One region of the Pseudoalteromonas sp. MMG006 genome, then DNA from elsewhere that is predicted to be linked to it. Evidence: predicted binding sites of a transcription regulator. Region 1 holds the regulator's gene; each other region holds the start of a gene.

The links. The regulator sigma-54, encoded in region 1, starts transcription at its own class of promoters, with help from an activator protein. The targets are predictions, from matches to a motif close to GTTGGCACGNNNNTNGNNT.
Region 2: the regulator sigma-54 is predicted to act here: its motif matches at 4,064-4,082, upstream of J8L73_RS03110 (EF-hand domain-containing protein).
Region 3: the regulator sigma-54 is predicted to act here: its motif matches at 5,984-6,002, upstream of J8L73_RS17020 (EF-hand domain-containing protein).
Region 4: the regulator sigma-54 is predicted to act here: its motif matches at 1,234-1,252, upstream of J8L73_RS08190 (diacylglycerol kinase family protein).

Annotation. Positions count from the first base shown of each region.
Region 1 is NZ_JAGJEJ010000003.1:20,113-27,759, reverse strand. Features, by position in the region: gene mgtE (magnesium transporter) at 1-74, opposite strand, end outside; gene J8L73_RS04285 (HPr family phosphocarrier protein) at 191-463, opposite strand; gene rapZ (RNase adapter RapZ) at 493-1,350, opposite strand; gene ptsN (PTS IIA-like nitrogen regulatory protein PtsN) at 1,367-1,819, opposite strand; gene hpf (ribosome hibernation promoting factor) at 1,824-2,111, opposite strand; gene J8L73_RS04265 (RNA polymerase factor sigma-54) at 2,138-3,637, opposite strand; gene lptB (LPS export ABC transporter ATP-binding protein) at 3,707-4,432, opposite strand; gene lptA (lipopolysaccharide transport periplasmic protein LptA) at 4,429-4,965, opposite strand; gene lptC (LPS export ABC transporter periplasmic protein LptC) at 4,955-5,509, opposite strand; gene kdsC (3-deoxy-manno-octulosonate-8-phosphatase KdsC) at 5,506-6,057, opposite strand; gene J8L73_RS04240 (KpsF/GutQ family sugar-phosphate isomerase) at 6,058-7,029, opposite strand; gene J8L73_RS04235 (calcium/sodium antiporter) at 7,032-7,647, opposite strand, start outside.
Region 2 is NZ_JAGJEJ010000002.1:136,073-143,719, reverse strand. Features, by position in the region: gene J8L73_RS03125 (bifunctional diguanylate cyclase/phosphodiesterase) at 1-1,617, shown strand, start outside; gene J8L73_RS03120 (VCBS repeat-containing protein) at 1,780-3,159, shown strand; gene J8L73_RS03115 (hypothetical protein) at 3,266-3,718, opposite strand; gene J8L73_RS03110 (EF-hand domain-containing protein) at 3,731-4,006, opposite strand; gene J8L73_RS03105 (PA4780 family RIO1-like protein kinase) at 4,256-5,110, shown strand; gene J8L73_RS03100 (response regulator) at 5,128-5,802, opposite strand; gene J8L73_RS03095 (ATP-binding protein) at 5,811-7,265, opposite strand; gene J8L73_RS03090 (hypothetical protein) at 7,265-7,647, opposite strand, start outside.
Region 3 is NZ_JAGJEJ010000023.1:49,631-57,277, reverse strand. Features, by position in the region: gene J8L73_RS17055 (LysM domain-containing protein) at 1-605, opposite strand, end outside; gene def (peptide deformylase) at 725-1,231, shown strand; gene fmt (methionyl-tRNA formyltransferase) at 1,253-2,206, shown strand; gene rsmB (16S rRNA (cytosine(967)-C(5))-methyltransferase RsmB) at 2,199-3,494, shown strand; gene trkA (Trk system potassium transporter TrkA) at 3,601-4,977, shown strand; gene J8L73_RS17030 (EF-hand domain-containing protein) at 5,043-5,258, opposite strand; gene J8L73_RS17025 (calmodulin) at 5,336-5,548, opposite strand; gene J8L73_RS17020 (EF-hand domain-containing protein) at 5,691-5,903, opposite strand; partial or broken gene J8L73_RS17015 (flagellar brake domain-containing protein) at 6,370-7,026, opposite strand; gene J8L73_RS17010 (TrkH family potassium uptake protein) at 7,056-7,647, opposite strand, start outside.
Region 4 is NZ_JAGJEJ010000006.1:63,234-70,880, reverse strand. Features, by position in the region: gene J8L73_RS08200 (anti-sigma factor) at 1-446, opposite strand, end outside; gene J8L73_RS08195 (sigma-70 family RNA polymerase sigma factor) at 443-967, opposite strand; gene J8L73_RS08190 (diacylglycerol kinase family protein) at 1,307-2,926, shown strand; gene J8L73_RS08185 (VF530 family protein) at 2,977-3,285, opposite strand; gene J8L73_RS08180 (DUF1496 domain-containing protein) at 3,340-3,642, opposite strand; gene J8L73_RS08175 (TIGR02647 family protein) at 3,762-3,995, shown strand; gene maiA (maleylacetoacetate isomerase) at 3,992-4,621, opposite strand; gene hmgA (homogentisate 1,2-dioxygenase) at 4,624-5,925, opposite strand; gene J8L73_RS08160 (MarR family transcriptional regulator) at 6,089-6,520, shown strand; gene J8L73_RS08155 (TonB-dependent receptor) at 6,571-7,647, opposite strand, start outside.

The DNA of each region.
Region 1 (7,647 bases):
TGACCACTATTAAGTGACTTGGTCACCTGTTTTAATTGTTGAAGTGGGTAATCTTGTTCAAAAGCTTCAGGCATTGGCGTCCTTTACAAATTTTTATATTACTTAGGGGAGGCGGTAAGTGTACAGGCGCACTAACCTTATTTATAAGCTTAACCGGGTAAAATTTTTTATTACTAAAAGTTAAGCTTAATTATTCTTGTTCATTAAACCGTTGTGCAATTAACTGCCCAACAGCATGTAAGGCTTGCTCAGAATCAGGGCCTTCACACACTACTTTAACTTCTTTACCTTGGCTGCTTTCTAGTAGCATTAATGCAAGTACGCTATCGCCAGCTGCTTCTTTATCATCTTGAAACAGTGTAATGGTGGCATCAAACTGCACGGCTAACTGTGCAAGCACTGTCGCAGCTCTAGCGTGTAAGCCAAGTTTGTTTTTTATTAAAAAAGTGTCTTCACAATGCATAATCTACTCTATGTAAGCTGAACAGGTGATTATTTGGCTGTATTATTTTCTTGTTCACGGTGTCTAATTTTTACATTAGGGTGCGTCATCGCAAAGCTCTCACCAATTGTTTGAGCTAAATACACCGAACGGTGTTGCCCGCCAGTACAGCCAATGGCAATTGTTAAGTAACTACGATTATTACGCTCTAGGTGTGGTAGCCATGTTTGTACAAATGTTTGAATTTGCCAAGTGAATTTTTGTACTATGCTGTGGCTCGCTAAATAATCTTTAACCGGTTGGTCTAAGCCATTTAAAGGCTTAAGCTCTGGCTCCCAATGCGGATTTGGCAAAAAACGAGCGTCAAATACATAGTCAGCCTCTTTAGGGATACCGTGTTTAAAACCAAATGACTCAAAGGTTACAATAAGTTGCTTATCTTTTTTACCGAGAATTTTCTCACGGATAGACTCCGCTAATTGGTGAACACTCAAGTCGCTTGTATCGAGCATAAAGTCAGCACGGGTTACCAATACATCTAGCAATTGTTTTTCTTTTTGTATAGCTAAATCAAGTGGTAACGAGTCAATAGAAAGCGGGTGCAACCGGCGTGTTTCAGAAAAGCGTTTGATCAGGGTTTGATCGTCACTATCTAGATAAAATAAAGTGGGATTTGCAAAACCTGGAAGGTATTCAAAGATATCATTAAATTCATCTTGTTCTTTTGGGATGTTACGCACATCGATACTAACAGCTATTTTATCGTAGGTGTCCGACACACTTCGCACTAAAGAGGGGAGTAGGTTTACTGGTATGTTATCTACGCAATAATAACCTAAATCTTCTACAACGCGTAAAGCAACCGACTTTCCAGAACCGGAGCGGCCACTTATGATAATTAACTCCATTTATCACCCTTTTAAACTACGATTGGTTAACAATGACTTGGTAAAGCTCAGCATCAGATTTTGCACAGCGTAGCTGTTTACAAAACTCTTTGTCATTTAGTCTATCAGCTATAGTTGCAAGAGTCTTTAGGTGCTGCTGGTTATCGCCATCTGGTACGATGAGTGCAACAAATATATCAACTGGGCGGTTATCAATCGCGTCAAAATTTATTGCTTTTTCACTTACAAGTACTAATGCTAATGGCTCTTCTGCACCACTCATTCTTCCATGAGGGATTGCTATACCACGGCCTATCCCCGTGCTGCCAAGTTTCTCTCTATTCATTAAAGCAGATAAGATATCTTGTTGGGAAAGGTAAGGAAGCTTTTCATGAGCAAGCTCACTAATAAACTCTAAAATTCTTTTTTTGCTATTAAAAAGGACCGCAGCTTTGCTGCAGTCCTGGCATATAAGTGAGCTTAATTTCATCATATTAGTGTCGAGCAAGCTTCTCTTTGTGTTTAATAACTTGACGATCGAGCTTATCAATCAACGAGTCAATGGCAGCATACATATCTTGATGTTCAGTAGATGCAAATAATTCTGCACCACTTACATGGATAGTAGCTTCAGCTTTTTGGTTGAGTTTTTCTACATCGAGAATGACATGAACATTGTTTATATGATCAGAATGCCTTTCTAGCTTTGCAAATTTATTATTTACGTAGTCTCTCAATGAATCAGTAACATCTACATGACGACCAGTTAAGTTTAGTTGCATAAGCGTTTTCCTCTTTGTTTTGCGTCTTATATCAAACTCTTTCGTTGATTAGACGGTGGAATAGCCAGAGATTCGCGGTATTTTGCGATTGTGCGTCTAGCTACTTTAATTCCTTGCTCAGCCAATATATCCGCAATTTTACTATCACTCAATGGTTTTGCTGAGTTTTCTGCGGCAATCAATTTTTTTATCAAAGCACGTATTGCTGTAGACGAACACTCACCGCCATTTTCGGTGCTTACATGGCTTGAGAAAAAGTATTTAAGCTCAAATATACCACGTGGCGTGTGCATGTACTTTTGAGTAGTTACGCGCGAAATAGTCGATTCGTGCATTTCTACCATTTCAGCAACATCGTTTAAAACCATAGGCTTCATGGCCTCTGGACCATGCTCAAAAAAGCCCTGTTGCTGCTTAACAATACAATTAGTTACTTTAAGCAATGTGTCGTTTCTGCTCTCTAGGCTTTTTATAAACCATTTAGCTTCTTGTAAATGAGAGCGAATAAATTGACTATCACCACTAGATTTAACTGTACGCGACATAGCTGCATATTGGCTATTAACACGTATTTTAGGCATGCTATCTGGGTTTAGCTCAACGACCCAGCGGCCTTTTATTTTTTTCACCGACACATCGGGAATTACATACTCTGACTCTTCCCTTACTATAGTATCTGCGGGTTTAGGGTTTAGAGTGTGTATTAACGTCATTACTTCTTTAAGCTCGTCTTCTTTGAGCTTAGTTTTCTTCATTAATGTACGATAGTCGCGAGCTGCTAATAGATCAATATGCTCGGTTAAAATCATCTTTGTTTCATTGATAAAAGGCGCATCTTTATCAAACTGATTTAGCTGAATACACAAACACTCTTGTAAGCTACGAGCTGCTATACCCACAGGATCAAATAACTGAATACGTTTTAAAACGGCCTCTATTTCATCAAGTTCAACTTCACCTTCGTCGTCATTCTCTTGATTAAAGCTTTCTAAAATTTCTTCACAACTAAGTGTTAAAATACCAGAGTCATCTACGGCTTCAACTATCGCTATTGCGATAGCTTCATCCGTGGGACTAAATGGCGTGAGCTGTAATTGCCACATTAGGTATTCGTGAAGTGTTTCGGTTGAAGCACCTTGGTAAATAGATTCATCTTCTGGCATTGGGCCTGATGATGAAGCAGGTGCTGCGCTCATGTACTCATCCCAGCTTACATCCATAGCCATTTCGTCACTTACTGTATCTTTAGTAAGTGCTTCACCACTATCTTGCTCGTACTCGCTCGGTTTTTCGTCAGCACTAGCGCTTACGGTTACTTCGTCGTTATCTGCTTTTTGCTCGTTTTTACCAGCCGATTCTTCCGTGTAATCTTGTTCATCTACTTCGAGAAGCGGATTACTATCAAGCGCTTCTTGTATTTCTTGCTGGAGATCCAATGTACTGAGTTGCAGCAAACGAATTGCTTGTTGCAGCTGTGGAGTCATTGTAAGTTGCTGGCCCATGCGCAGCTGTAATGATTGCCTCATGTATCTCTAACAATCCTTTTATGTTGTTATAATTAATACTAGCAGATGCTTAAAGACATGGCGTAAATGTTACAGCCTAAATTGCTCGCCTAAATAAACATCGCGTACCGTTTTATCGTTTAATACGTGCTCTGGTGTACCAGAAGCAATTAACTCTCCATGAGAAACAATGTAGGCTTTTTCACAAACATCAAGGGTTTCTCTTACATTATGGTCGGTAATTAATACACCAATGCCGCGATTTTTAAGGTGTTCTATTATTTTCTTTATATCTAATACCGATATAGGGTCAACACCTGCAAAAGGCTCATCCAATAAAATAAATTTAGGATTAGCGGCTAATGCGCGCGCTATTTCTACACGACGGCGCTCACCACCCGATAAAGCCATACCTTGGCTGTCTCGAATATGTTGGATACTAAATTCATCTAACAAGTTGTTAAGCGTATCTTCTCTCGCTTTTTTATTAAGCTCTTTACGCGTTTCTAAAATAGCCATTAGGTTTTGATAAACGCTAAGCTTTCTAAAAATTGACGATTCTTGTGGCAAGTAACCTATGCCTAATCTAGCACGACTATGCATGGGTAAAAGAGTAATATCGTTCTCATCGATAGAAATTTTGCCTTTATCGCTTGGTACAAGGCCTACTATCATATAAAAAGTAGTCGTTTTGCCTGCACCATTTGGTCCGAGTAACCCTACAATACTGCCGGCTTTGACTTCAAGGCCAACGTTTTTTACAACTTCGCGACCTTTATAGCTTTTTGCTAATAGCTCTGCTTTTAATGTGCTCATGGCTGACCTTTATCACTTTCTTTTTTTGGCTTAACAGGCACTAAAATAGTGTGCACGCGGTCGGTTGAGTTTTCATCTTTTTCGGCGCTAATTAATTGCTGTTGCATGTCGTACGTAATGCTTTTTGCATTGATTTTTTGACCTGCTTGCGCAACTTCAGCATCACCAACAAGCGTTAAAAATCGTTTTGCTACATCGTAACGCACCTCGTTTGCACTGGCGCTCATTACCGTGCCGTCAGCTTGTTTTTCTTCGAAATAAGCTGGGCTACCTGTTGCTATTAGTAACTGTTTGTTATCACCTAAATCATCGCGCTTATGTACTTCTAAGCGGTCAGCTGTAATACGACGATTACCGTGAATAATTTCAACGTTCTTTTCAAAAATCCCAACATTGGCTTTTAGCTGACCTTCTTGTTTGTCGGCGCTAATTGAAATCTGATCAGCAGCAGGAGCTTCTCGCTCTGCCGTATAGCCATTAAAAGCAAGTAGAAGGGCTGGAATTATAAGTATTTTAGACATTTTATTGGTCATAATATATGGTTCGCGTATGGTTAATTAGTTTAATCACTTCAGTTTTTAAGTCGGCTTCAAGGCCTTTACCGGTGATTTTTAAATTGGGCCCCGTAATGACAACAGGCTGTTCTGAACGCATTGTTAATAGGTTTATATCAACTTGAATATTGTCAGCGTTGATTTTGTCTATCATAGCGTTGTCGGTTAAATTTATGGCAACTACATTACCTTCTAAAATTAACTGTTTGTCTTCGTATAATGTTGCTTCGTCAGCGTTTATTTGCCATGTTTGTTTTTCGTTATATAGGGTAAATATAGGCTTTTCAAAAAATGTAAAACCTAGTTGCTGGTATAATTCCATTTTAGCCGCTGTTACTTTGTGGCTAATTTTACCCTGTTCATCGTAAGCTGTTTGCTTAAGTTCAATAGCTATATAATCAGGCTCAGCAATCACTTCAGCTTCTTCCTGAGGTGCTGTATTTGTTTGGGTAAAATAAGGGTACCAAAGCCAAACCATACAGCTAATGAATAAAATGCTAAGTATTATACGCGCCGCATTCATGAACTAGTGCCTTGTGTGGTAAGCGCCTTACCATTTTCAAGCATGAGTAAATCGGTAAGTTCTCTTACGGCTCCAAAGCCTCCAGGCATTTGTGTAACATAATGCGATAAACGTTTAATAAGTGGGTGGGCATCGTTTACAGCAACGGCAAAGCCGACTTGTTCCATTACAGGCATATCGGGGCCATCATCGCCAATATAGGCAATTTGCTCGTCGCTAAGGTTAAGCTTGTTTTTTAGCTCTTGGTAAGCAATGAGTTTGTCTTCTTGGCCTTGATAAATATGTTGCACTGTTAAGCTGCTCATACGGGTTTGCACTATTTGAGAATGACGCCCAGTAATAACGGCTACTTCAAAGCCACTATTTATTAATGCCTTTATGCCAAAGCCATCTTTGGTGTTAAACGCTTTTAGCTCTTCGCCTTGGTTACCAAGGTAGATTCGCCCATCAGAAAAAACACCATCAATATCGCATATAAGTAGTTTTACTTTTTTTGCACGCGCTTTTGCGTCTGCACTTAGCGGTTGATAGAGATCTTCAAATTGCATTTACAACACTCCTGCTTTTAATAGGTCTTGCATGTTAAGTGCGCCAATTGGCTGATTTTGTTCGTTAACCACAATCAACCCATTGATACGTTTGTTTTCCATTATATTGAGCGCTTCAGCTGCAAGTATATCTTGGGTAGCCGTTGTACATGACGTAGTCATTACCACACTAATCAAAGTGGTATGAATATCAATACGTTGCTCTAAAATACGGCGTAAATCGCCATCGGTAAATAATCCCGCAAGTTCTTTATTGTCATTAACAATCGCAGTCATGCCTAAGCCTTTGGCTGACATTTCAATTAATGCATCTTTTATGGTTTGTGAAATATTAATAATAGGTGTGTTTGTACCACTGTGCATTACGTCTTTTAGCGTTAATAGTAAACGCTTACCTAGGCTGCCTCCTGGGTGCGATAGTGCAAAGTCATCTGCGGTAAAACCTCTAGCCTCTAGGAGTGCCACAGCCATAGCATCTCCCATAGCTAAAGTGGCTGTGGTGCTTGCTGTTGGTGCAAGACCTAATGAACAAGCCTCTTTTTCTACTTTTATGCAAACATGTACATTAGCAAGAGTTGCCATGCTTGATTGCATATTACCCGTCATGGCTATCATTTTTGCACCCAGTCGTTTTAAGACTGGGATGATATTTAAAACTTCGCTGGTTTCCCCTGAGTTTGAAATAAGCATAACCACGTCATTTTTTGTGATCATGCCTAGGTCGCCATGACTTGCTTCACCAGGGTGAACAAAAAAGGCAGGACTACCCGTACTTGCAAGAGTCGCCGCTATTTTATTGCCAACATGGCCAGATTTACCCATACCAATAACAATAATGCGGCCCTGACAGTCGTACATTAATTGGCATGCATGATGGAAGTTTTCATCAATATATTGAGAAATGTCACTCAATGCTTGGCGTTCAATATCAAGAACGCGAAGGCCTTGTTCAATAAAGTTTAACTGCGCCATGTTTACCCTATTTGACTAAAAATATAACCTTGGTAGCCTAAAAATGCGAATAGCAATAAGCCGCCTTCTACTCTATTGATACGCTGAGAACCTCTAAAGTTCAACGACATAATAATAAGAGCAAGTGTTGCACCTATCATTATTAATACATCTCGACTAGCTAAAGACGAATCAATTGCTGAAGGGTTAATAATACCGGCTAGTGGTAATACAGCTAAAATATTGAATATGTTTGAGCCCACAATATTACCAAGAGCAAGGTCGTCTTCATTTTTTAATACGCCTGCAATAGAAGCTGCAAGCTCAGGTAAACTCGTACCTATAGCAATAATCGTTAAGCCGATGACTAAATCGCTCAAGCCAAAGTATTTTGCAATATCAACCGCTGAGCTCACTAAAAAATGTGAACTTACAGGAAGTAAAATCATGCCAATAACTAGCCAAAATACAGCTTTTTTTGTTGGAACGTCATTAGGTACTTCATCGCATGCTTCTGATACAAACGGATCATCTTCATTTTTTGCGCGCATAGAAACAATAATTAGCCCGCCAATAAAAACGATAAAGCCAATTAAAAGTGCAATGCCTTCACCTAGTGAAAAATAGTTATCGGAAAAA
Region 2 (7,647 bases), on a different contig from region 1:
TTTCATGAAAGATCATCTACAATAGAAATAACCACTACTATCGCTATTTTGTCTGCCTTTGCTGGAGGCTCTGCCAACCTACTTTCTGGCAGTAGAATTACCGCGGTTGTCTATAGCTTTATATTACTGGCACCTTACTCGTTTTTATTAATGTTGTCTGATGCTAACTATAACCACGTATTAGGCATTTTAGGACTGACATTTACTGCGATCATGATGGCTTCCTCTTATAAGTCGGCATCATTTACTCAAAGCGCTATAAAACTAAGAAATCAAAATAGAGAATTACTCGATGAAATGGAAGACAAAGTAGAGCAACGTACCGAAGAAATTTATCGCTTATCAAACACAGACCCTCTTACAAACCTTTTCAACAGAACCGCGTTTTTAAAAAATGCAAATAAGCGTTTAAACGAAAACCCAGACGAGCCATTTGCTTTATTATTTGTAGACCTAGACGGATTTAAACAAATAAATGACACTTTAGGGCATAAAGTAGGCGATAAAGTATTAAAAGAAGTCGCCCGTAGAATTAGTAACGTATGCGATCAGCACCTGTATAAATGCAGATGGGGTGGTGACGAATTTTTAATTTTAACGATGTACCAAAGTAAAGCTCAGCTATTAGAGTTTGCAAATAACGTACTACTAAGTATTGGTGCAGATCATGAAAAGTATAAATACCAAAAATGGGTTTCAGCCACTATCGGTATTGCCATGTATCCTGAGCATGGCAATGAACTAAATACATTGATTCGTTCTGCTGATATCTCTATGTACCATCAAAAGCGCATAGCAAAAAGTAACGTAAATATTTATAACGATTCCCTTAGACTCAAGCAGGAACGCGAGACTCTATTAAGTTACCGCTTAGCCAGTGCAATAAAAGAAAATAGTTTGAGGCTTGTTTTTCAACCAATTGTTGATAGTAAAACAAATAAAGTTACGTCATTTGAATCGCTATTACGCTGGCAACTTGATGGAGAAGATATTTTTCCTGACGAATTTATCGCTATTGCTGAGCAGTACGGTTTAATTACCGATTTAGGCATTTGGGTCATAGAACAAGCATGTATCCAAGCGCAAAAGTTTAATAACCTAAAACCTCAAATTGCAGTGAGTGTGAATGTGTCGGTTATTCAGCTACAAGACCCAGACTTTGTTAACAAAGTAGTTGAAATAGTCAATTTATATACTGTAGAACCTGAAAACTTACATATTGAAATAACCGAATCTGTATTCGCAGAAGACAAACTCACATTTTTAACTGCTGTTAAAGCACTACAAAAGCAAGGTTTTTGTATTTCAATTGATGATTTTGGAACAGGCTATTCATCACTCTCTAGTATGCTTGATATTGGTGTTGATATAGTAAAAATAGACAGAAGCTTTATTCAAAATATGGATAAACGCGGTTTAAGTATTATCCATGCAATCGTTCAGATGGCCTCTTCACTTGATTTTATGGTCGTAGCTGAGGGCGTAGAAACCATAGAGCAATCTAATACACTAACAGATATTGGCGTATCTCACTTACAAGGTTACTACTTTTCAAAACCTATGGAGCAAGCATTTGTAGACTCATATTTAAATGAGCAAAATAAGCTCTGTAGCTAGTTTTTTTAAATTTTGTTCCAAGTCCTTATAAACACATTTTATTAAATAAATTATTACAATTACTTACACTAAGAAAATCTTTTATAGCGTAGTCTAATTGCATCTTAATCACTACAGTTTCACTTATTTGTAGTGGTACTAATTTTTGTAAAAGGATTTAACATGCTAAAGCCTCTTTGTTACTCACTTACCATTTTACTTACACCAGCAAGCGTTTTTGCACAAACAATGGTAATAAAAACAACAGATAAATTGATCACTACCGATACCCCCACTCTATTCGCTTATAACAAAGAGTCAAAGCAACTAGAGGTAATAAACTTGCTGAGCTCGCAGAGCTATGAGCTTACCTTACCTAAAAATGCATTTGGTTTTGATATAGCTACCATTGCAAATACAACAGATAAACAAGCCCTTGTGTTAACTAATAACGGTGTTTATAAAAGTACAGCAAAAGAAGCTGAGCTTTTATTTAATTACAGTTCAGTGATTAGCCAATTAAAAGTCGATAAATTTGAAAAAATAAATTTTGTTATTGATGCCAATAACGATGGCCTTAGCGATATTTTAATTCCAGGATTATCAAGCAGTACCTTATATATTCAAAATAATGAGGGAGCATTCAAGCCACATAAATTTGAACAAGCAGCTGAGTATAATGGGCGATTTTCAAAAGAAGGGCTATCTCTTGAGGTTAATATAAACAACCAACCTGTCGTCATTGATTTTAATAAAGACGGTGTAAGCGACTTAGTTTTTGCCAGCGACTTTGGTGCTAATGTTTTGTTAGCGGATGCACAAGGCTATGTCGATGCCTTAACCCCTATTAATTTTAATATTGAACTAGGCGAGCTAAGTAACGGCGAAACCCGAAAAATTAAGCAGCTCTTAGATGTAAACAACGATGGTTTTTTAGATTTTACTACTAGGCAATTTAAACCTACGCAAGGCATGGATTCGCTTGATATTAAAATTGCACATACGTTGTATTTAGGAAATGCGACAGGCTTTGCTACTTCATCTATTAATCTATTTAATACCGAAGGGCCAAGCGAGCTAGTATTAAAAACAGATTTCAATAACGATGGGCTCATTGATTTACAAAAAATAGATTTAGATATTGGCCTAGGCACAATCGCCTCAATGGCCATGGGCGGCGGTAGTACCGATGTAGATGTAGAAATGAATTTATATAAACAGCAAAGCGATGGAACCTTTTCTAATGAATCTAACATTGAGCTCGATTTAGAAATGGAAGTAGATATGAATGGAAGTGAGTCTTCTCCGGCTCTTTATCTAGGTGATATAAATGGCGATGGTCATATTGATGCAGTGTATAAATACAGTAAAAAAACTCTGCATATCTACTATGGTGAGCAAAACTCACTGCTGGATAAAAAACGTAAAAAGTTAAAATTAGTACTGCCTAAACACAATAAAGATATTTTGTTAGTCGATGTAAACCAAGACGGAAAAAAAGACTTTGTTTTTAAATTTACACAAAAAGATGGCACCAACAAAATTGAAACACAGTTAAATTAATAGCCTTAAAAATGCATAAAAAAAGCTCGGTAATGTAAAAACATTAACCGAGCTTTGGACTTAAGACCTAAGGATAAACAGTCAGCTTTACCTCAAATTATAACACCTAAGCTGTTACATTTAGCAGTGAGTCGCCTTCACTTAAACCAAACTTTTCTTGTACAGAAGATAAGATGGACTCTTTATCTTCATCAGATAGCTGGTTTGAATATTCGCTAAGTAATTCATCTAAGTAACTTACTACTTCGTCAGTATCAACAGACTCTAATGAATTTTGTGGCGGTGGCGGCGGACGTTGACCTTCAGGACGACCTGCATCGCCAATACTCTTGGCATCAAATTCAAGTTCACCCATTAAATCGGCAAGCTCTTTAGTGGGAGAAATACCCTGCTCTTGAAAAGCCGCCTGAATGCTTTGTGCATCTTCTGCACTTAAGTTTTCTGCATCAAACTCAGCGAGCGTTTCCTCTACAAAGTCAGTTTGTTCTTGTGTTAAAGCACTCGCCTGACTACTTTGCTGAGTTACAAAATTAGATGAACTACCAATACTGTTGATCATTTAATATCTCCTTTAGCGGCTACGACGTGGTGGCTTATGTTCACTTAATTCTTGTTCGCTAATTTCGCCATTTCCATCTGCGTCTATTTCATCGAAAATAGTTTGTGCATCACCTTGTGGTGGTGCGCTCTCACTAAATTCGGCAAAGCTTATAACACCATCGCCATCTGCATCTATAGTTGAAAAGTCAGGTTTAGGTGGTGGATTATCACCGCCTCGAGCAGCCACATTGGCAGAAAAAGCCATTGATAATAATGCAGCAGCTGCAAAAATAGAAAAATGCTTCATAGTGGTAACCTTGCGTTTAATATTAATTAGGGTGTACTGATAGACTACGCTGAAAAATAGCAAACATTGTGCAAACAATAAGGAAGTGAAAAAAGTACGGTTTTTAGCATGTTATTTTTACCTTGCTCACTATTTCAGTTATTGTGCTAAATAATTATTGAAAACAGCCAACTGTTCAAACTTTCAACAAATATATAAAGGTTTATTTAATTACATGTTTAATCTTTCTCTTTTTCTAGTTGCATCACAGTGAAAATACCAAAGCGCCTACAGCCCCTCGTTGATGATGGCTTAATTGACGAAGTAATCAGCCGCTTAATGAGCGGTAAAGAAGCCGACGTATTTGTAGTACGCAGTAGCGGTGAAATTCGCTGTGCGAAGGTGTATAAGGATGCGGTAAAACGTAGCTTTAAAAAAGCAGCCCAATATCAAGAAGGTCGTAAAGTGCGAGGTGGTCGACAAGCCCGTGCAATGGGTAAACGTTCAAGCTATGGCCGTCAATTAGAAGAAGAAATTTGGCAAAATGCTGAAGTAGACGCCCTTTCACGTTTATCGCGTGCTGGGGTGAGAGTACCTGATACTTATTACTGTATTGATGGCGTGCTGTTAATGGAACTTGTGTGTGATGAAGAGGGTGATGTAGCGCCGCAATTAGGCCACGTTACGCTAACTCAAGAGCAAGCCATTGAACAATACAAAATAATGATCCACAACATCAAATTGATGCTTTGTACGGGCCTTATTCATGGCGATTTATCTGAATTCAACGTATTAGTAGATAGTAATGGCCCTGTTATTATCGACCTACCTCAGGCCGTTAATGCAGCAGCTAATAACAGCGCCCAAGCGATGTTTAGTCGCGATGTGAACAATATGCGCCGTTATTATGGGCAGTTTGCACCAAGCTTATTACAAACACAGTACGCAAAAGAAATGTGGGCTTTATTTGAAGAAGCAAATCTAACACCTAATACAGTGTTAAGCGGTACATTTGAAGAAAGTGATGAGCTTGCTGATGTTGATTCAGTTTTAGATGAAATTCAAGCGGCCGAATATGAAGAGTTCGACCGTTTAGAACGTATTAAAAACGCTGACGAAGAATAAAAATACTCAAAGCTTAACTATTGAGGATGAACAAATCGATAACCCACCCCATAAACCGATTGAATAACACTGTCGGTTTGGGTGACTTCATCTAATTTTTTACGTAACTTTTTAATATGACTATCAATAGTACGATGACTCACGATCCGTTGGTCAGCGTACATAGTATCCATTAAGCTATCACGCGAAAAAATACGATTAGGGTTATTAAATAGAGGTTTAAATAACTGAAACTCAAAATTTGTAAGCTCTATGCTACTCGCTTTGTATTGCACGCTGTAAGTACTTTCATTTAGTTTCATTGTTGATGAACTAAGCTCACCAACACTTGTTAAGCGCCTTAAAATTGCCTTTACGCGCGCCACCAGCTCCGCATAACTAAACGGCTTACAAATATAATCATCGGCTCCTAGCTCTAGGCCTAGTAAACGGTCTATTTCCTCTACTTTCGCCGATACCATAATGATAGGCACATTAGAGAACTTTCTTATCGCTTTACACAGTTCAATACCACTTTGTCCTGGTAACATTATATCGAGTAATATTAAACTTGGCCTATTGTGCTCAAGCCAAGGTAACACCTCATTCCCATGATGAATTTTATGCGTTGCGTAATGATGGCTTGTTAAAAAGTCGCTCATTAAGTTAGCTAATTTTATTTCATCTTCAACGATAAGTATTTGATCTTCCATTCTGTCCTCTAAACCTTTATTAAGGGCAGGCGAATAATAATCGCTAAACCGCCTAAGCTCGCTTTTTCTGCGGCTATTTCACCTTGGTGGCCTTTTACGATATGTTGGCAAATTGATAAGCCTAAACCAGAGCCACCTTCTTGACGATTACGCGCGCTATCTACTCGATATAAGTATTCAAATAAGTGTGATAAATGAGATTCATCAACACCTACGCCATTGTCTTCAATTGCGATTTCTAAATAAGGTTGATTTTTAACCTCTATATTACTCGCAGTTAAAGAAATAGTTGTGCACTGTGCGTAATGTACGGCATTCATTAAAATATTATCCAGTAATTGTAATATACGCGTTTTATCTGCTTCAACAATGGCATGTTTAGCACTATTTAATAAATAAAAATTTATTTTATGCTGTTCAAACAACACTTGATATTTGTGCTCAATAGAGTTTAACAATAGGCCAATATCTGTTGGCTCTATGGTGTAATGCATACCGCCAAGCTCAGCACTATTGAGCATATGTAAATCATCAATTAAGCGTTTTAAATGAAGCGCTTCATCATTAGCAGAGCTAATATTTTTACTATTGGGCTCGCGTATGCCAAGTAGCATAGCTTCAAGCTCACCAAGTAAAATGCTCATGGGTGTTCTTAGCTCATGTGAAATATTAGCAAGCCAACGCTTACGTACTTGCTCGTCTTTAGCAAGTGTAAACGCAAGTGTATTAAAGTCTTCACTTAGTTGGCCTAATTCGTCTTTTCGATCCAATGAAAGCTTAGTGCTGTATTGCCCTTTCGTGAGCTTATGCATACCGCTTGCTATTTGTTTAACCGGATCAACCAAGTGGCGTGAAAGTAAAAAGGATAATAAAAGTGTGAGTAATACCGCAGTTAACGCTATCAGCCAAACATAATTAGTTTGTTGCTCTAAAAAGTCGAGTTCATAACCATCAGCTAAACTATCTCTTTTAGACACTGCAAGATATGCAATAACCTTATCATCTACAACAATGGGGGTTTTTATATAGGTTAAGTCGTTAAAATATTTACCGAAAATACGCTGCCCATTTTCATCAAGCAAAGCATAATGTGCTGTATGTTCAGGTGGTGGTCGGCGCTCTCGTTGTTCAAAACGTTCGTGATTTCTAGGCCTTCTATCTTCTCGCATAAAAGGTCTTTGTGGTATATCGGGTAAATCAGATAAAAACTGGCTTGAGCGCAACTGAGATTCAACCAACCTCAAAAATTGCATATCACTGCCAATAATGTAATCCCACGATGGCTTTTTTTCGTATTTTTGAGCCAATGTCACAGTTAAAGGCTCAAGCGCTTTTACTTCTTTTGCGTTTACAAAATCAATAACGCCTTGGCCTATACTGTACTGTATAAGCCCAACCAATCCAGCAATAATACTGAATGTGAAACTAAATAAAATTAAAAAAAGTTTGTTATGAATTTTCATTAATCTTCGTCTTCAACCTTACTTGGGAAGCTTTCAAATCTGTACGTTATTAACTTTTCACTTTCGTCGTTAATATACAATGTAGCGACTATTTTTTTACCTTGTGCTGTCCAATACATATGCCCATGATTATTAAGGGTCACTGATATAGTATTTATACCACGTTTAAATAAAGACGAGGGTAAATGTAGTGCATGTCCGTATATTCGTTGTATTTTAACGCCATTAATATACAAATGTGCATGCCCTTGTAAAAACCCGTTATTAGGATTTATCGTAGCAGTCATCATTTGCTGCATATTCATCTTTCCCGCCGGCGGTACCGATAGGTCGTAACGTTGAGTGTCTAGTATTAAGTTATAGCCCGACATACTATCTTTTA
Region 3 (7,647 bases), on a different contig from region 1:
GTTCTAAATGCACGCGCCATACCCACATAAGAGGCACGCGTTGCGAGTACTTCACCGGTTTCTAAGTCGGTATAAGGTTCGCCTTCATGATAAATGGCATACGCTTTGTGTACTTTTAAGTCACCTTTAACATACAAAATATGGCCTAACGTTTGTGTTTTAGTATTTTCGTTTGCACCTAAAACATAAGGCATACCTTTAATATCGTCACTATCAATTGCCTGCTCGAAACTGATGTAAGGTTTGATCATTTCAAGTGGTAAAGTAGTTATTGCATTCGTGCCTTTTGGTGTAATGCGCCCTTGAGGAGATAGTTTTCTATACGCTTTATTAATCACCAAACGTGGATTTCCATCAGCGTCATATATTAGAGCGAGCGCATCACCCGGGTAAATAAGATGAGGATTATCAATTTGTGGATTCATTTGCCAAAGTTCAGGCCACAGCCATGGCTCATCTAAATAAATGCTAGAAATATCCCAAAGTGTATCGCCTTTCTTTACAACATACTGTTTTGGTGCATCTTTTTTTATTTTAAGTACATCAGCAACTGCCGGGAAAGCAGCACTTAACGCAAGCATGATTGCAAGTAATGGAGATTTCATTGAGCTTCCTTGTATTGTTTTTTCATTATTATTGTCCAAAACCTGTTAAAGGGGAACGCTAATGGCTAAAATAAGAGCATACAACACCCTAAATTAAGCACAAGTGTAAAAAGGTAACTATGGCTAGGTTAGAAGTTTTAAGATTTCCAGATGAGCGTTTACGTACAGTAGCAAAAGACGTTGAACAAGTTGACGACGCAGTACGCCAAATTGTTAAAGACATGCTGGAAACTATGTATGATGAAAATGGCATTGGCTTAGCAGCCTCACAAGTAGATATTCATCAACGTATCGTAGTAATTGATGTATCTGAAGAGCGCGATGAGCCTTTAGTACTTATTAACCCACAAATTATTAAAAAAGACGGCTCTACCGTAAGTGAAGAAGGCTGTTTATCAGTACCTAACTCGTACGCAAAAGTAGACCGTGCAGAAACAGTCACTGTTGCTGCGCTTAACGAAAACGGTGAAGAGTTTGTATTAGATGCAGACGAATTACTGGCTATCTGTATTCAACACGAGCTTGATCACTTACAAGGTAAGCTATTTATTGATTACTTATCACCACTAAAACGCCAACGTATTCGTAAAAAGCTTGAAAAAGAAGCTAAATTTGCAGCACAGTAATAAGCACCTTAGGAAAACTCAGTGACCCAACCATTACGCATTATATTTGCCGGTACGCCGGATTTTGCCGCACGTCATCTACAAGCGCTTATACAAAGCGAGCACCAAATAGTTGGTGTATACAGCCAACCTGACCGCCCTGCTGGTCGAGGTAAAAAATTAAAAGCCAGTGAAGTTAAAGCGCTAGCGCTTGAACATAACTTACCGGTTTTTCAACCAGAGTCGTTAAAAAGTGATGACGCATTAGCAGAGCTTAAAAGCTTAAATGCCGACATTATGATTGTGGTGGCTTACGGGCTAATTTTACCAAAAGCAATATTAGAAGCCCCGCGTTTAGGTTGTCTAAATGTACATGGCTCTATATTACCGCGCTGGCGTGGTGCTGCACCTATTCAACGTGCAATTTGGGCAGGTGATGAGCAAACCGGCGTAACTATTATGCAAATGGATGAAGGGCTTGATACCGGCGACATGCTACATATTAGTCGCTGTGCAATTAATGCTGATGAAACCAGTGCCAGTTTATACACTAAACTGGCCGAGCTGGGCCCTGATGCCCTTATCGAAACTGTTAATAAATTAGCAAAAGGCGAGCTTGTAGCTGAACCTCAAAATGATGAGCTGGCTAACTATGCTAAAAAGCTATCTAAAGACGAAGCAAATATCGACTGGTCTATGGATGCAGCTCAAATAGAGCGAAATATTCGCTCTTTTAACCCTTGGCCTGTGTGTTTTACACAAATGGGTGAGCAAACGGTAAAAATTTACCAAGCGCAAGTGGTTGAGCAAACAGGTAGTGCAGGCCAAGTTTTATCAAGCGATAAAATGGGTGTGGTTGTCGCGTGTGGCAAACATGCTATTTGCATTACGCAATTACAGCCGCAAGGCAAAAAGCCAATGGCAATTAATGACTTTTTAAATGGTCGTAGTGATTGGGTTACCCCGGGTACAGTATTAGGCGAAAATAATGAGTAATGTTCCAAATGTACGCGCGCTTGCCGCAGAAACTTTATATAACGTCGTTGATAAAGGCGCATCGCTTAATCAAGAGCTTCCTTTTGCAAGTCAAGGCTTACCCCCAAAAGACAAAGCTTTACTGCAGCAAATTTGTTATGGCGTATTACGATACTTACCAAGCCTTGAAAACTATTGCCAACACTTAGTAGAGCAGCCGTTAAAAGGTAAGCGTAGAATATTTCAGTTTTTATTATATGTAGGCATATACCAGCTACAGCACATGCGCGTACCACCGCATGCCGCAATATCAGAAACCGTAAATGCACTCGCTCAAATGCGCGCACTGGGTTTAAAAGGCCTAATAAATGCTATTTTACGTAGCTTTCAACGCCAACAAAGCGAGCTCGAAGAAAAAGCGAAGCAAATACCAGTGTGTTTATACAATCATCCAAATTGGTTCATTAAACAAGTACAAGCTGCATACCCAGATAGCTGGGAAGCATTGCTTGAAGAAAACCAGCAACAAGCCCCTATGTGGTTACGTGTAAATCAAGCTCAATACAGTACGCAAGAATACAGCGAAATGTTAACGGCTAACGATATTGAACACACATTAAACCCAGAATTTGTTGACGGTATTAAGTTAGCTAAGCCGCGTGATGTATTCTCGCTGCCAGAATTTGATGTAGGTGCATGTTCGGTGCAAGATGCAGCAGCACAACTTGCAGCACGCTTTTTAGAACCTAAAGCTGATGAATACATTTTAGATGCCTGTGCAGCGCCTGGCGGAAAAACGTGTCATATATTAGAGCTTGCTGATGCTGAAGTATTAGCCCTAGATAGCGACTCAACTCGCCTTGAGCGTGTTAAGCAAAACCTTACGCGTATTGGCTTAGGTGCCGATTTACAATGTGGTGACGCTTCACAGCCTCATACTTGGTGGGATGAACAGCAGTTTGATCGTATATTATTAGATGTGCCATGTTCTGCAACTGGTGTAATACGCCGTCACCCAGATATAAAATGGTTACGCCGCGCATCAGACATCGAAGATCTAGCTAAACTGCAAAGTGATATAATCGATAGCATTTGGCCCCTACTAAAACCAGGTGGCACATTGGTATATGCTACGTGTTCGGTACTCCCACAAGAAAACCAGCAACAAGTTGCTAAGTTTTTAGCGAATAATGACGATGTAGTGCATATTCCATTGCACGAGAACGACACTGTTACTAACCCGGGTTTGCAATTACTACCGGGCGAAAGTGATGGATTTTATTACGCTAAGCTAGTTAAAAAAGCCTAATAACCGTACACTAAATAGTTAGCCATTTATGAGATATTAAATGGCTATTTTTTTAATTAAACGGTAATTAATCTCTTTTTAGGTTGATTACTAATACGGGTAAATAATGAAAATAATCATACTCGGAGCTGGGCAAGTTGGCGCTACGCTTGCTGAAAACTTAGTTGGCGAACAAAACGAAATTACGGTTGTAGATATAGACGGCAACCGTCTGCGTGAACTTCAAGATAAGTACGACTTACAAGGGGTTATGGGCCACAGTGCGCACCCTGATGTACTACGCCGTGCTGGCGCTGAAGATGCCGATATGATTATAGCGGTAACCAGTTCAGATGAAGTGAACATGGTTGCTTGCCAAGTAGCATATAGTATTTTTAATACCCCGACTAAAATTGCTCGAATACGTTCAGAGCAATATTTAAAATACCGCGAAAAACTTTTCCAAAATGACGATTTACCAATCGACCATTATATTGCCCCAGAAGCACTCGTGACCAAATATATTCGCCGTTTAATAGACTACCCTGGTGCATTACAAGTATTACAATTTGCCGATGGTATGCTCTCCTTAGTGGCTGTTAAAGCTTATTACGGTGGCTTGTTAGTGGGTTATGCGCTTTCTGCTTTAAAAGAGCACATTCCTAATGTAGAAACCCGCGTTGCGGCTATTTATCGCCAAGGTAAAGCTATTAAACCGCTGGGTACTACAGTAATTGAAGCCGACGATGAGGTCTTTTTTATAGCCGCAACCAAGCATATTCGCGCGGTGATGAACGAGCTACAAAAGCTAGAACGCTCTTACAAAAAAATTATGATTGCTGGCGGCGGTAACATTGGTGCCGGCCTTGCCCGCTCACTTGAAAAAAACCACAGTGTTAAATTAATAGAGCGCAGTAAAGAGCGTGCTGAGCAACTATCTGAAATGCTCGACAACACAGTGGTATTTTGCGGTGATGCATCAGATCAAGAGTTGTTATCTGAAGAACATATAGAGCAAGTTGACGTATTTATTGCCGTAACTAACGACGATGAAGCAAATATTATGTCGGCTATGCTTGCAAAGCGAATGGGCGCACAAAAAACCATGGTACTTATTCAGCGTGGTGCATACGTTGATTTGGTACAAGGTGGGGAAATAGATATAGCCATATCGCCGCAGCAGGCCACTATATCGGCATTGCTTACTCATGTACGCCGTGGTGATATAGTTAATGTTTACTCATTACGCAAAGGTGCAGCAGAAGCAATTGAAGCCGTTGCTCATGGCGACGAAAACACTTCAAAAGTGGTTGGCCGTGCAATTGCCGACATTAAGCTCCCAGCCGGTACTACTATTGGCGCAATAGTACGTAACGACGATGTACTTATAGCCCACGACGATACAATTATCATGTCGGGCGATCATGTAATCATGTTTTTAATCGACAAAAAACACATTACCGTTGTAGAAAAGCTATTCCAAGTAAGTGCTATATTTTTATAATTATTTGGCGTAAATGCAAAAAAGCCGCTGACTAAGGCGGCTTTAGTGGAGTATGAAGCGTTTGCTTACTGTACTTTTGCAAACTCTTCTTTTGAAAGCTCGCCGTTTCCGTCTGCATCTAAATCATCAAAAATCTTTACTAATTGTGAATTTACTTGCGCTTCTTGCTTAGTGATTGCACCATCACCATCGGCATCAAATGAGGCAAAGTCTACTGCCGCGTAAGCTGCTGATGAAGATGCTAAAACTAAAACTGCAAGTGTTGTATTTAATGTTTTCATAATAATATTCCTAGTAAGATGGGAAGTCCTTTTCAAAGATCCTTAACTGTGAAAAATGCTTAACCTTTAAAGATTAATTAGTAATCTGAGAACTCTTCTTTAGAAAGCTCACCACTACCGTCTGTATCTAGCTCAATAAATTCAGCCATTAAATCTGTATCTACTGCCGCTTCGCTTGGGCTAATTGCGCCACTGCCGTCGGTGTCTAAACTATCGAAATCTGATGCTGCAAATGCAGCTGAAGAAGATGCGATAGCAATAAGAGCGAGTGCTTTATTTAGATGTTTCATAGCGTATTCCTTCATATTCAATGTTCTATCAAAAAATTGGTTTGCTAAAATAAAAGTTATATTCACTTCCTTGTTATCCTCTTTCGTAAGCTCCCTTGCCTACTTAGGTTGTCTTTGGCAACTCAGGATAAATCACTTTAAATTAAGCTTCTGAAAACTCTTCTTTTGATAACTCACCATTTTGGTCAGTATCGAGCTCTGAAAACATGCTCATTAGCTTTGCATCTACCGATGCTTCTGCTTGGCTAATTGCGCCATTACCATCTACATCTAACGTATTAAAATCTGATGCTGCAAAAGCTGCTGATGAAGATGCAATAGCGATTAGTGCTAAAGTTTTATTAATGCTTTTCATAATATGTATCCTTCAAATTTATGTGTGTGCGATTAAGTCTTTCACTTTAAATCACGTTTTCGTTCAGTACACCCAGACTATTACAACTTAAATGCCAACCTTTAAAAGCCATTAAATATCAGTTCGTTACGATTTTTTCTTCATTGTTTTGAAGATTTTAGCTATGATTTTTGTTGCTATTTAGCAACGCGATTTACTAAGGGAGAATTAAATTCAACTAAAACAGCTAGTTACAATTAAGTAAAAAGCTACAGTTTTGAGTATTTAATGGAAAGATGGGGTTTTACCTAAAAAATTTAAGTAAACTTTAAGCTAAGCAGGTTTGCAGTGAAAATAATCATTCTATTTTTACCTAGTTCAACCAACTGTTATTTATAGAAATTATATTTATTTTTAAATTAAATGAAGAAATATTTTTAATATTTTGACGAAAAATACCTTTTTGTTGCAAAAAGGCGAAACGTTATTACTCTACAGCCATATCAAGTACAGATGGGTCGATAAAATGCTCTTTCATAAATGCTTTCATTTCATCTTCACTGGCTAATAACCTAATCCCGCAATTAACACCTGATGAGTGCTCTTTTACACTGCAAATTTCACCTTGAAAATCCTTACTGTTGGTATCTAGTATTACAGTGCATGTTTTTTAGGTCTTCGTCTTGTTGATCGCCTCTAATATCAAACATAACACCTGTGAGTGAAATATCTTTGATGATGCCTTCAAGTACTCTGTTATCGCTCACTTTTAATTTAGCCGGTAATAAGGTAAGGATCCGTGCTTAAAAGCGCAGGAAAAAGCTGTACTTGCTTAGGGTAGTTAATAAAGATCAACCTAGTAGGGTGAGTAGCCACCGACATAATTTGTTGTCAAAAGGCAATAATCTGCCCACCATTGCTTTATATTAATGCTCTTACTATGACAGTTACACCGTCGCGTAAATAATCACTCCTAACGGGTAAGCGCTTTAAATTAGGGAAATTTAAATAATAAATTTATTTTCGAGCAAGCCTACAAACTCGGTTTTAATACACTTGCTGTCAGTCGGGGTTAGTGTATTTCTAAATCAACCAAACCACTTGGAGTAAGCTGGTGTAATTTGTTTAGATTTGACGCTGGCATACTCTACCCCTGAGTTAGTTTAATAACGTTTAGCCACGCCAAAAAGTAGGCGTAAATAATACTAATAACGTGAATATTTCTAACCGGCCAAATACCATAGCAATAGTTAGCAACCATTTTGCACCATCGGTAATTGCACCATAGTGTGAGGCAACATCACCTAAGCCTGGGCCTAAATTATTTAAACACGCAGCAGTAGCTGAGAACGCCGTAATGTTATCCATACCTGTGCCCATAAGCGCCAGCATAATAATAATAAACACCAGTGCATATGCCGAGAAAAAGCCCCATACGGCCTCTACAACCTTATCTGGCAATGCTTTACGGCCAAGTTTAATAGAGTATATAGCGCGCGGGTGTACAAGCCTATTAAGCTCACGTACGCCCTGTAAGTAAAGTAAAAATACTCTTACTACTTTCATACCGCCACCGGTAGAGCCTGCACAGCCACCAATAAAGCTCGAAAATATAAGTAAAATAGGTAAAAACAGCGGCCAAGTAGAAAAGTTATCGGTAGCAAAGCCTGCCGTTGTGCTCATAGATACCGCTTGAAACAAAGCTTGATCGAGGGTCTCGTCGCCATTGGCAAATATTTCGTTAGATGAAAGCACTGTAAAACAA
Region 4 (7,647 bases), on a different contig from region 1:
CTTGCTTTTATAGAAAGGCCTTGCTCATTTACATCAATAAACCAAAGCGACTGTTTATCTTGGTTTTGTACCAAGGCAACTTGCTGAGTTTGTTTAATGCTGGTAGTTGGTTGTATAACTAAAAAGGCTAAAATAATACATGCAGCAGTAGCCACAAAGGACCACGTGCGCCAAATTGAAGGCTTAGTATGCACTACTGTTTTACTAGGCTGAGGCTTATTTTCAATACGCTGCATTATTTGCACCCATACTTCATCGTTGGGTATTTGCGGCGTGATAGCACGGGCTAAATTATTTAAATTTTGCTCCCACATGCTGGTGGCTTCACGCGCTTTACTAGACGTGAGCATTAAACGTTGAAAACGTTTACGTGCTAACCCAGTCAATGTACCAAGCACATATTGTCCGGCTAGGGAGTCGAGTAACTCTGGTTTGTTGTAGTTCATAATGTTAAACACCTTTGGAGCTGTAACAGCCCGCGCCTAATCCAACTTTTAACTGTGCCTAGCGGTGTTTCTATATGATCCACTAATTCGCTATGGCTCAGCCCTTTGTAATAGGCTAAATGAATAGCCTGCTTTTGTTGCGGCTCAAGTTGCTCTATACAATTAACTAGTTTTGTTTCTTCGTCGTAATTTATATCAATGCTTTGGCAATCGTATTCATCGTCGCCTAACGACTGCTCTTTACGTACTTTGTGATAGCGCAGCGAGTCGAGACTACGATACCTTACTATACTAATCATCCAGCTTATCACCGTGCCTTTTGAGGCATTATATTCTGATGCATTATGCCAAATTTTAATAAACGCATCTTGTAATGCTTCTTCTGCGTGGGCTCTATTGGTTAGCATATTTAAACTAATCGCAAAAAGTTTGCCGCTGGTTTGCTGATATAAGCTCGAAAACGCATTTTTGTCTCCCTGTGCTGTTGCGCACAAAAGAGGAAGTAATTCGTCGTTGTCCATAGGGTTCCTGTTTTTCTTTTTATCAGTGAGTTAACGATTGAAGGTGGGAATTGGATGCAAAAAATTATTATTGCTTTATAGATTAGCTCCTTTATACGTGAGTACAAGCATTAACCAGTCAAAATTAAGTTGTTAACATTTGAGAATAATTTATCCATAACTGTGTAAAAAGTGCATCAACGAGTTGTTTAATATAACTTATTTTTATTTATATACTTATAAATCAGCATGTTATGATTTTATAGGGCAGGCTTAGAGTGGCTTTTACTGGCGCGGTATTTGCAAACAAGCAGGTAATAACGTTTAAAAAAACGAATAATAGTATAAAAAGGAGAGGTTATGTGGGCTGCAATTAGTTATTCGCTATTAGCGCTAGTGCTAATTTTTATTGGATGGGAAGTGAACTCAGTTTACTTTGCTATTGTTTTTTATTGGACAGCGCTTTCACTTTTACTTGTAAGTGCGGCCTACATTTTTAATGCTGCTAAAATTTTCAGAAAACGAGAAAATGGTGTTATCCCTTTTTATATACGCTGGGCATTTGTGCCATTTTTGTTTGGTGTACAAATTTACAATGCCTGGTCGCGCAAACGCGATAAAGTACCGCCGATTCAACAAATAAACGATAACTTATTTTTAGCCTGTCGGTTATTCCCCTCAGATATAGACACATTAAAAGATAACGGTATTACAGCCATTCTAGACGTAACGTGTGAGTTTGATGGCCTTGAATGGAGTTCAACGCAGGAGAATATTAATTATTTAAATATTCCGGTGCTCGATCATAGTATTCCTACTCATTCACAATTAAATCAAGCTATTAACTGGATACATAATCATATTAAAGAAGATCGTCGAGTGGTTGTTCACTGCGCGTTGGGTCGCGGAAGATCGGTATTTGTTATGGCTGCTTACTTGCTTAGCCAAAACAAAAATGCAGATGTTCATGAAGTGCTTGCGAAAATTAAAGAAACCCGAGAGACTGCCAACTTAAATAAACACCAGTTACGCCATTTAGCCAAACGCCATAAAAAAGGTGAATTGGTTATTAAAAATAAAGCGGTATTAATTGCGAATCCGGTATCGGGTACGCGCTTGTGGGAAGAAAAAGAGCACTTAATAGTTGCACGTCTATCCGCTTATTACGATTTAAAAGTACTTACTACATCAAAAGAAGTAAACGGTGTTGAGCTTGCTAAACAAGCAATAAAGCAAAACCCAGATATTGTAATCGCTTGTGGTGGTGATGGCACCGTTACAGAAGTTGCCAGCGTACTTATTAATACAAAGTTTAAGCTAGGGATAATTCCTCTTGGCACTGCAAACGCCCTGGCACATGTATTAATGGGAATTAGCTCTAAACTAATTCCAGTTGAACAAGCCTGCGATTTAATTATAGATGGTCAAACAAGCATAATAGATACTGCTTATTGTAATAACGAATTAGTACTACTGCTCGCGGGTATTGGTTTTGAGCAATCTATGATTGAAAAAGCAGATAGAGAATCAAAAAATAAGTCGGGGCAACTTGCTTATTTAAATGGTTTTTTTGAAGCATTTGGCGAGCAAAGATCACAATTACTTAGTGTAAAACTCGATGATAATGAGCCAAAAGAAATATGTACAAATAGTTTTATCGTGGCCAATGCTGCGCCTTTTACAACATTATTGGCTCAAGGTGGAGGGCAACCTGATCATAGTGACGGGCTACTCGATATAAATTGGTTAACGCCAAATAATGAAAATTCAACCACAGTACTAAGTATTGCAGAGCTGATGTTTAGTAGCTTAACGCAAACACATTTAGCTATAAATTCGCATCATACAAATGCTAAAAGAGTCGAGATTACAGGCGAAGGGGAGCTTAAGTACGTACTAGATGGTGAAGTTAAAACCGCTCAAAAACTGGTTATTACTATTGAGCCGGCTTCATTAAATGTGATTTGCAAAGATCAATAAATAGCGTTAGTTATGATCAAAAAAGGAGCTAAATTAGCTCCTTTTTTACATCATTTTTTAATTGATGGCCAAACAAACCCTGTTGTATCCGGCGCTTGAGAAGATGTTTCTCTTAGTACACTTTTTGGTTTGCGAATAGGCTTATTATTGATAGTGTGAATATAAAGTGCTTCAACTTTATCTCGCGCCCATGGCGTTTTACGTAAAAATTTAAGACTCGACTTTATACTCGGTGAATCAGTAAAACATTTAATTTTTACTTGTTCGCCAAGTGTTCTCCAGCCAAGTCGTTGCTCTAACTCAACAAGAATTTGTTCTAACGTTACCCCGTGTAAAGGGTTTTTAGGTTGATTATTCATAGTAATACTACTTATTTAAACTGCGTGCATTGTAGCTTAAATCGGCTTTTAGCGCTAATTCACTGTAATGGTTTTGGGCTTTTTAGGATAAATAGCATTACCTTGCTTATCAATTTTAAGCCAAATGAGTTGACTGTTATTGTGCTCAGGTGTTTTAGCGCTGCACAACAACGTGAAAGAGTGTATTTGAATAAGTGCACCTTCGCTATATCGCTTATTATCATACCAACAACTTTTACTTTGATTTGAAATCTCATTTGCATCAACTATGGCGTGAGTTTTAATTGTGCTGGCATTACTATTGGTTACAAAAATTAAGCAAGTAAGAGTGATGATAAGCGCTATTCTATTATACATTTTTGGCCTCAATAGATAGGTAGTTTAAAAATAGTACACTGCGGTAAAAAACATGCTAGGGTAAGTAATAGCTTTATACAACACTGACTTAAATACAGAACAATAAAAGGTGCACACACATGCAATTTAACCAAACTATGATTGACGAATTTACACTATTAGCCAAATTTCCACGCGATAGTAAAATGCAGGGTATAAAACTACATTCAAACGCAGAGGCTAACTTACTTAGTGCAGCGCAGCGTTTGTTCGATAAAGGCATTATAGATAGCCCTGATGGCGGTTATTTGACCGATTTGGGCTTAGATTTGATTGAACACGTTACTGTTATTCACAGCGCACTGCAAAATTAAATAGCATCAGGCTGGTTTTTAGGTGCTGCGTCATCGAAGGCCGCCAACTTGTTACAGTGTTCATAAATGGCTGCTATTTTAGGATATGCAGCCATATCGACCTTAAAGCGTATAGCATTAAATACCTGTGGTATTAAACAAATATCCGCAAGAGTAGGGGATTTACCTACGCAGTAATCACTACTATCGCTGAGCATTAATTCAATTTTTTCAAAGCCAATTTCAATCCAGTGTTTATACCATTTGTTTATAGCTTCATCATCAATATTTAACTCATTCGATAAATACGTTAAAACACGTAGATTATTTACAGGGTGAATATCACAAGCAATGGCATAACTAATATTTCGTATTTGTGCTTTTTGCCATGCTGAGCCTGTAATAATTGGCGACTGCGGGTAGGTTTCATCAAGCCACTCAAGTATTGCAAGAGACTGCGCTAAATGCCCTTCCTCGGTTTCAAGCGCCGGGAGTAATCCTTGAGGGTTAACCACTAAATACCCCTCATCTAATTGCTGAGACTTTAATAGGTTAACTATCGCAAGGTCATAATTTATTGATTTTAAGTTAAGCGCAATGCGAACCCGATAAGCAGCTGATGAGCGAAAATAGCTATACAGTTTCATCATTATTGCTCTGAGCCAGTAAATTGCTTTTTAATATTACGCCAACAATCAGTGTAATTTGATTGGCGCTCCTTACCTTCAAGTGCATATTTAGTAGGAGAAATGATGTAGCGCGATTCAAACATAAAGGCGAGTGTATTTTCGTATTTTTGTGGCGTAAGTTCTGCGCTTGACGCTTTATCGAATACTTCAGCTTCTGGACCGTGTGGCGACATGCAATTATGTAAACTAGCGCCTCCAGGTACAAATCCGTGCTCTTTTGCATCATATATGCCTTCAATTAAACCCATAAATTCGCTCATTATATTTCGATGATAGTAAGGTGGGCGAAAGGTATTCTCAGCAACCATCCAGCGGGGTGGAAATATCACAAAGTCAACATTCGCCGTTCCCTCTGTCGCTGATGGTGATGTAAGTACAGTAAATATAGAAGGGTCTGGGTGATCAAAGCTCACTGAATTCATAACATTAAAGCGGGATAGGTCGTATTTATAAGGCGCACTATTACCCGTCCATGCAACCACATCAAAAGGAGAGTGCTTTATTTCACAGCTAAATAAATTTCCGTTGAATTTAGAGACAAGCTCAAAATTGCCTTCTTTATCTTCAAATGCAGCTACAGGGTATTGAAAGTCTCTGTCGTTGGCATAACCATTTGCGCCAACCGGTCCGCGTTCAGCAAGCTCTAACGCATGGCCGTAGTTTTCACAAATATAGCCTCGCGCTGTATCGTTTATTAAATCAACTGAGAATTTAATTCCGCGCGGTATAACTGCAATTTCGCCGGGTTTAACAGTAAGTTTTCCGCACTCAGTGTGTATTAGTAACTCGCCTTGCTGAGGCACAAACAACATTTCACCATCGGCATTATAAAAGTAGCGGTCTTGCATAGATTGATTTGCCACATATACATGAATACCAATACCGGATTGCCCATTCGCGCTACCATTTGCAGCCATTGTTATTAAGCCATCAATAAAGTCAGTAGATTTTGCGGGAATATCAATAGGATTCCAACGTAGCATGGTCGGTGGTGTAACGGCCTCAGTTATTGGAGCTGTTCTTATTAAACCGTTATCAATAGCATTGTAATCGCCCTGGACGACTGATGGGCGTAATCGGTACATCCATGTTCTGCGGTTTGAAGCACGAGGTGCTGTAAAAGCGGTAGAGCTAAATTGTTCAGTATAAAGATTGTAATTAACTCTTTGAGGAGAAAATTGACCAATAGGTAATGCACCGGGTAGTGCTTCGGTTTCAAATTCATTGCCAAAACCGGTCATATAATTTAATTGTGTGTGCATAACAGGACCCCTGTGAGAGTGGATTGCGTTGTCTTGTTTTGAGTTATTATTTGTATTTAGTTAAGATACTCTCAAGTGAGATTAGTTTCAAATAAGCTCACAATAATGGTTGTAAATAAAAATGCACAGCCTCTTTACGTTTTACGAGGCTTGGAGATCTAAAATGAAACTAAATTTAGACACTTTTTTACCCTATCAACTTACTAATATAGCCACGCGTGTTAGTAATGATTTTGCACAGGTATACCAAGGTAAATATGACTTAAACATACCGCAGTGGCGCTTACTTGCTAACTTAGCGCAGTATGGACAAAGTAATGCAAAGGATTTATGTACTCAGGCAAATATGGATAAATCCACGGTATCTAGAGCTTTAAAAGCACTTATTAATAAAAACCTAGTGTGTAGTAAGCTTAATGAAAATGATAAACGTGCAACGTTACTTGTGTTAAGTGAAAAAGGTGAGTTCTTGCATTCTAAAATTGCAGACGAAGCAATAAACTGGGAAAAGCAATTATTGAGTGGGCTTTCTGATGATGAATACCAAGTTTTAAATACTGTAATTGAAAAACTAAATAACAAATTAAGGGTATAAAAAAGCCCACAAAGTGGGCTTTTAAAAATTAACTAATTTGATGAGCTAAATTAGAAATCGTACTTAATACCTACACGAAGTTCCCAAAGTGAAGGATTAACTTCTATACTGTCTCCAGCAGGTTTGCTAAAGTTATTGTAGACATATTTCCCATCAACAATATCTGCTGTCACTGCGCTTTGAAGTGAAGAGCCACTTTCAAGAACACCCCAATCATCATTGAGCATGTTTCCAATATTAGCAATAGTAAAGTAAGCTGCGCCTTTGTGGCCATCTTTAAAACCAGCAAACTCTTGCTCTACTTTTAAGTCAAAAGTAACCCACCACGCGCCGTCAATGCTATTTCGGTCAAGTATCTCACCACGGCTTAGGCCTTCATTACCAATCCATTCATTAAATCCATCTAAGTCAAAATCTGGTCCGTAAGTAACTAAGCTATCATCAACGTTTGGAATGTAAAGTAACTGACGAGCATTATCATTATATCCAAAAGTGAAATTGTTTTCATTTTCGAATGAATAAGAATATGGTGATGTTTTAGAGGCTTGTCCAAATAAGTTAAACTTAGTGTCATAACCGTCAAATAGCTCATAGCTATAAGCTAATGACATAGTAAAGCGATGTGGAATCTCATAATTTGATGTAGCAACACCTGGATTTTCTGAGTCAGAAACAGCAATCCCATGATAATTAGAGAATGCCACAGAGCTTGTCATTGGATGCACGTCTTTAGACTCTGTATAAGCATATGAAAGAGATAAATCTATTCCATTATCAAACGACTTACTCATACCAAATGATAAAATATGAGAGTAAGCATCGTCACCATCAACATTAGTCAATAAAAAGTCTGAACCGCCATTGTAAATAGGGCGGCCATCAGGTGCAGTTCCTGTTTGTTCATATGCTAAATTTTGAACAATCGCTGAGTTTTTCTTGTCAGTGTATAAGTAGTCTACGTTAAATACATAGTTATCTTCAGTTATATATGTACCGCCTAGTGAAAACTTCCATTCTGATGGAATTTCAAAATCTGGGTCAGTAACATTTACATCAGCATCAGCACCACCTTGACCCACTGCGTCGTAAAGAGACTGCGGAATATCATAACCTGGTAAACCATTGCC